3 regions of the Vibrio sp. F13 genome follow, and region 1 is predicted to be linked to each of the others. Evidence: predicted binding sites of a transcription regulator. Region 1 holds the regulator's gene; each other region holds the start of a gene.
What was found. Region 1 encodes MetJ, which represses methionine synthesis genes. Its sites were predicted from a motif close to TTAGACNTNTANANGTCTAA; they were not measured.
Positions count from the first base shown of each region.

Region 2: the regulator MetJ is predicted to act here: its motif matches at 764-783, upstream of metA (homoserine O-acetyltransferase MetA).
Region 3: the regulator MetJ is predicted to act here: its motif matches at 772-791, upstream of metK (methionine adenosyltransferase).

Region 1 covers NZ_CP170175.1:2,015,768-2,018,046, reverse strand. Annotated here, with positions in the region: gene LMH68_RS09235 (O-succinylhomoserine (thiol)-lyase) at 1-506, opposite strand, end outside; gene metJ (met regulon transcriptional regulator MetJ) at 715-1,035, shown strand; gene LMH68_RS09225 (malic enzyme-like NAD(P)-binding protein) at 1,202-2,279, opposite strand, start outside.
Region 2 covers NZ_CP170175.1:248,431-250,709, forward strand. Annotated here, with positions in the region: gene LMH68_RS01135 (DUF3859 domain-containing protein) at 1-88, opposite strand, end outside; gene LMH68_RS01140 (ATP-binding protein) at 163-531, opposite strand; gene metA (homoserine O-acetyltransferase MetA) at 807-1,748, shown strand; gene pilW (type IV pilus biogenesis/stability protein PilW) at 1,917-2,279, shown strand, end outside.
Region 3 covers NZ_CP170175.1:2,203,793-2,206,071, reverse strand. Annotated here, with positions in the region: gene tkt (transketolase) at 1-525, opposite strand, end outside; gene metK (methionine adenosyltransferase) at 883-2,037, shown strand.

The sequences.
Region 1 (2,279 bases):
GCACCAACCTCTTTCGCTTTACGGCAAGTTTCTGCAATATCAACCACGCGAACCAGTGGATTCGATGGGGTTTCAATTAAGATCAACTTTGGCTTAAGCGCGAGCGCCGCATCCAGCGCTGCTTGATCCGATTGATCAACGAACAGAACTTTGAAGTCACCTTTTAGCGAGCGAGTGTTAAACAGACGGTAAGTACCGCCGTAGCAATCGTGCGGTGCAATAATAAGATCATCGCCGCCTAAGAAAGCCGAAACCCATAAGTTAAGCGCCGAAGTACCACAGTTAGTCACAACCGCGCCTTTGCCTGATTCAAGCTCAAACAGTGCCGTCTCTAATAAACCGCGGTTTGGGTTACCAGAACGGGTGTAATCGTACTTTGGCACTTCACCAAAAGCGGGAAACCCATAGTTAGTCGAAAGATAAATGGGTGGGACAACGGCATGGTGTTGCGTGTCTGACTCGATACCAGTACGTACTGCGATTGTTGCTGGCTTCCGGCTGCTCATAGGTGCTTCCTTACAAGTTTTGCGTCTGAGAATCACAGCGGCTTGTCGGCATTTTGCGGCTGTGTTAGATATATGTTATTCACTTTACTTTCATAAACGTGAGACGTCAACACTTCTAGACGTCTATATGTCTTTGCTTATGGCAGTAAATCCCGCTAAAATCACCACTATTAATTTATTCTAACAACTAAAGTGATGAAGGTACGCAATGGCCGACTGGAATGGTGAATACATAAGCCCATATGCTGAGCATGGAAAGAAAAGCGAACAAGTAAAGAAAATTACAGTTTCTATCCCTCTAAAAGTGTTAAAGGTTCTTACTGACGAGCGTACTCGCCGCCAGATTAATAACCTACGCCATGCAACAAACAGTGAGCTACTGTGCGAAGCCTTTCTACATGCGTACACAGGCCAACCACTACCAACGGATGAAGACCTTCGTAAAGACCGCCCAGACGATATTCCTGCTGAAGTGAAAAAGCTGATGACAGAGATGGGTATCGAGTTCGAAGCGTTTGACGAAGAATAAAAACAACTCAGTCACTGCCTTCATTATTGATTCGCTCTAGCTGAACCTTATTTATCACATCGCGCATAGCTTTTTATGATTGCGCTGTGAATGATAGACATAAAAAAACCGACTCCAGATGAGTCGGTTTTTTATTATTCTTTTTGGCTCAATAGAGCAATAGCTATTAAGCCATATAGTTAGCAGGCATCTCGATACGAGCTACGCCAGATTCAACAGCCGCTTCCGCAACTGCTCGTGCTACGCGAGGAAGTAGACGTGGGTCCATTGGCTTAGGAATGATGTAACCCTTACCGAACTCCAGTGCAGTCTCGCCCGCAGCTGCTAGTACTTCAGCTGGAACTTCTTCTTTCGCCAGTTCACGAATCGCTTTAACCGCCGCTAGCTTCATTTCGTCATTAATTTCGCTCGCACGCACGTCTAGTGCACCACGGAAAATGAATGGGAAACAAAGTACGTTGTTTACTTGGTTAGGGTAATCACTGCGGCCTGTACCCATGATTAGGTCAGAACGAACTTCGTGTGCAAGCTCAGGCTTGATCTCTGGATCTGGGTTTGAACATGCAAACACAACAGGCTTATCAGCCATCAGCGTTAGTGCTTCAGCAGGCAGTAGATTCGGCCCCGATACACCCAAGAACAGGTCAGCGCCTTCGATAACATCTTCAAGCGTACGCTTATCAGTGTTATTTGCGAACAGCTCTTTGTATTCGTTGAGGTCATCACGACGAGTATGGATCACACCTTTACGGTCAAGCATGTAGATTTTTTCACGCTGAGCGCCACACTTAATCAGTAGTTCCATACAAGCAACCGCCGCTGCGCCAGCACCTAAACAAACGATCTTACACTCTTCAAGTTTCTTACCTTGAAGCTCGATCGCATTCAGCATACCCGCTGCCGTTACAATCGCAGTACCGTGTTGGTCATCGTGGAATACCGGAACATCACAACGTTCAATCAGGCGACGTTCAATCTCAAAACAGTCTGGTGCTTTGATGTCTTCCAGGTTAATACCGCCGAATGTATCTGCGATATTCGCAACTGTATCAACGAACTCATCGATTGTGCGGTGTTTTACTTCAATATCGATAGAATCTAAACCAGCAAAACGCTTAAACAGGAGCGCTTTGCCTTCCATAACAGGTTTAGAAGCAATAGGGCCAAGGTTACCTAGGCCAAGAATCGCTGTACCGTTAGAGATAACTGCAACCATGTTGCCTTTACCTGTGTACTTATAAACG
Region 2 (2,279 bases), 1.5 Mb from region 1:
GGATTTTTGGAAGATCTTTAGATTTTGAATCCCATGTGGAATAGATACCATAAGAAGTCATGTCGACCACAACAGAGCGCTTTGCCATTTCAATCGTTACCTTGAAGTTGTTCTATTAATTTGATTCAATTTTCCATTCAGCCAAGCTGGATAAGCACGAGGCTATTCTTGCCAGTCTTTCGCCATACGTTTAATCACCGACGGCTCAATGTCGTGAATCGTGCCATATTGCTCTCGGCACACTTCGATAATTAATTCTGCTTTATATTTGCGTGCAAGTTGGCGGTAGGCTCTCATTTCCCAATGCTTAATAAAGGTATTTGAAACAACCACATCAAGCCCTTGCTTTAAGCCGTTTTCAGCTGTGTTTTGACACCACTCATGAGCTTGTTGCAGCTGCCTAGGATCAAAATGGTACTCACCTTGCTCATTCACATAATACATATCGGCTTCGACATGCAATACATCGTAGGTTTTTGCTTTTGTTGATTTGCCAGAGCCGGGCAACCCTCGAATGAGTATTAACTTCATCTGTCACTTTACAGGCTAATTTGAAAACATGAGTTTATCGTAAATAGTAACGAGTTGCTCTGATAACTGCCTCTGCTCAGCATACGAAAACCAAGTACTTACACACGACTCAGACAATCACTGAATACAATGAGACTCCCCTCGAAGCGCGTGGATTGCTTCTGATAGAAAACACAAATAATTTACATCTATCCATTTTGCATATCGACAAGCGTATCAAACTACTATAGATTTAGATGTATAGACGTCTACATATCTAGCTTAGGGAGAAAGCTGTGCCTATTCGCATTCCAGACCAATTGCCAGCATCCGATGTTCTTCGTGAAGAAAACATCTTCGTTATGCCGTTATCAAGAGCATCGACACAGGAAATTCGTCCACTTCGAGTCTTGATCCTCAACCTAATGCCGAAGAAGATTGAAACTGAAACTCAATTTTTACGCCTACTATCGAACAGCCCATTGCAAGTGGATGTAGAGCTGCTGCGCATTGATGACCGACCAAGTAAAAACACACCGACTGAACACCTTGATAACTTCTACCGCCAATTTGAAATGGTCAAAGAAAGAAACTTTGATGGATTGATCATCACTGGTGCGCCGCTTGGCTTGGTTCAATTTGAAGATGTGATCTACTGGGATCACCTGAAAACCATCATGGAATGGGCAAACAAGCACGTTACTTCAACGCTATACGTGTGTTGGGCGGCTCAGGCTGGTTTGAAGTTATTATATGATTTGCCAAAACGCACTCGTAAAGAGAAGCTGTCTGGTGTTTATAACCACGAGATACATAACCCATACCACCCTATTTTACGTGGCTTCGACGATACATTCTTAGCTCCGCACTCTCGCTATGCGGACTTCTCTCAAGAGTACTTAGCGGAACATACTGACCTTGATGTTCTTGCAACTTCTGATGTTGCAGGCGTATACCTAGCAGCAACCAAAGATAAGCGAAACGTGTTTGTAACGGGTCACCCTGAGTACGACTCTCACACACTTCACAATGAGTACATTCGAGATTTGGGTGAAGGCATGGAGCCTGTGATACCAATCAACTACTACCCGAATAACAATCCAGACAACAAACCGGTTGCAAGCTGGCGCAGCCACGGACACTTGTTGTTCTCAAACTGGCTAAACTACTGCGTTTACCAACAAACGCCTTACGATCTGGATCATTTCAGCGAAGACAACTTTACCAAAGACGATTAAGTTCTTTCTTCCGATTCACAAACACATAAACCGTGTTCAGTATGTTGTTGATAAAACGACGAATTGGACGCGGTTTTTTTATGGTGTGTGGGTCGCATTCCATGATAGATTTACGACTTCAATGGGTTTGATTTCATATGATGGGTTGGTGTTCATAAGGAGCTTCACATGCCTGCCAAGCCATCATTTTCAAATCCGATTTCGTTGTCCCGCCCTCTTTCGTTATCAAGTGTGGTACTACTTGCCTCGCTTTCCTTGGCCGGTTGTGTCTCTGTCACTGAAGGACCGCCAAAGATTGAAAGTGATCCTATCGCGATGTCTGAATCTCGAATCGAATTAGGTTTGGGCTATATGGGACAAGGCAATATGGTGAGAGCGCGTGAAAACCTTGAGCTCGCGATTAAACACGCACCTAGCTACTACCGTGCTCGGCTTTCAATGGCGCATTACTACGAACAAGTGGGTGAAGTAGATGAAGCGAGAAGCACTTACCGCAAAGCACTCAGTCTTGATTCAAGAAATGGCAATGTA
Region 3 (2,279 bases), 190 kb from region 1:
AAGACCTAGCGTACCTGCTAGAGAACATGCTTCGTGAGAGATACCTTCCATCAGACAGCCATCACCCATGAATGCATAAGTGTAGTGGTCTACGATGTCGTGGCCTTCTTTGTTGAACTGTGCCGCCAGTGCTTTCTCAGCCATTGCCATACCAACAGCGTTAGTGATGCCTTGACCTAGAGGACCAGTCGTTGTTTCGATACCAGGAGCGTAACCGTACTCAGGGTGACCTGGAGTCTTAGAGTGCAGTTGACGGAAGTTTTTCAGGTCTTCAATTGAAAGCTCGTAACCTGCAAGGTGAAGCAGAGAATAAATCAACATTGAACCATGGCCGTTAGACAGGATAAAACGGTCGCGGTCAGCCCATTCTGGGTTTGCTGGGTTGTGGTTCAAGTGGCCACGCCAAAGAACCTCAGCGATGTCAGCCATGCCCATAGGTGCGCCTGGGTGGCCTGAATTTGCTTGTTGAACACCGTCCATGCTAAGTGCGCGGATTGCATTGGCTAGATCTTTACGAGAAGGCATGTCTGCTCCTGGATACATAAGCGATTTAAAAAAGAGATAATTGCTAAAGTTTTCATTTTTATTAGCGCGGGTATTCTCTCAAACGACTATTGCGACTGCAAACGTTTTACTGGCATTTTAACGGTCATTTTTCGCAATTTTCGAACATTTACATCACTTGGCAGTGGCTTATCTCGATCGATACGCAAACGATTAGTTATGACATATCATAAAAAAGAGCTTGTAATTCGACCGCTGGAATTTAGAATAGCCGTCTAGATGTAGAAACACCTACAAAATATACTGTATTTAATGGCGGCGCTTCCTAGCTTGCGACGCCATAAACTATTTACACCAAAAACTAAAAGTGGAGCTCTCATGGCTAAGCACCTATTCACTTCTGAATCTGTTTCAGAAGGCCATCCAGATAAAATTGCAGACCAAATCTCTGATGCTGTTCTTGATGCCATCTTGGAACAAGATCCAAAAGCACGTGTTGCTTGTGAGACTTACGTTAAAACCGGCATGGTTATGGTTGGCGGTGAAGTAACAACGTCTGCATGGGTTGATATCGAAGAAATCACTCGTGAAACAGTACGTGAAATTGGTTACGTTCATTCTGACATGGGCTTTGACGCTGACTCTTGTGCTGTTTTAAACACAATTGGTAAGCAGTCTCCAGACATCAACCAAGGTGTTGATAAAGAAGACCCTAAAGAGCAAGGCGCAGGCGACCAAGGCATCATGTTTGGTTACGCGACTAACGAAACTCCTATCCTAATGCCAGCTCCAATTACTTACTCTCACCTTCTTGTTAAGAAGCAAGCTGAAGTACGTAAGAGCGGTAAGCTTGACTTCCTTCGCCCAGATGCGAAATCTCAAGTTACTTTCCAATACGACCAAGGTAAGATCGTTGGTATCGATGCTGTTGTTCTTTCTACTCAACACTGTGATTCAGTAACAACGCCTGACCTACGCGAAGCAGTAATGGAAGAAATCATCAAGCCAGTACTTCCTGCTGAGTGGATCAACAAAGATACTAACTTCTTCATCAACCCAACAGGCCGTTTCGTAATCGGTGGCCCAATGGGTGACTGTGGTTTAACTGGTCGTAAGATCATCGTTGATACCTACGGCGGCGCAGCTCGTCACGGTGGCGGTGCATTCTCAGGTAAAGATCCATCAAAAGTTGACCGTTCTGCAGCTTACGCAGCACGTTACGTTGCGAAAAACATCGTTGCTGCTGGTATGGCTGACCGTTGTGAGATTCAACTGTCTTACGCTATCGGTGTTGCTGATCCAACATCTATCATGGTTGAAACGTTCGGTACTGAGAAAGTAGCACACGAAATCATCATTGAAGCTGTTCGTCAAAACTTCGACCTACGTCCATACGGCCTTCAAGAGATGCTGAACCTTCTTCAGCCTATCTACAAGCAAACTGCTGCATACGGTCACTTCGGTCGTGAAGAGTTCCCTTGGGAAGCGACTGACAAAGCAGCAATCCTTGCGGACTTCGCTGGCCTAAAATAATTTAGCCACTGCGATGTGTTCCTTTAAAGCCCTTACTGCTTAGTAAGGGCTTTATTTTTATGTACTTACCGAACTTTCACTCACAATACCCTTCCCTAACGCCCTTCTTTACCGTTAACCACTTAGTATAAAAAGCCGCTGATAATTTGTGTTTTCTAGCACTACTGACAATAGTTAAGGTAACTCCTAGGCGATCAAGCTCACATTTAACTTAAATTAATTCAGTCTGATAACGCTCGTTA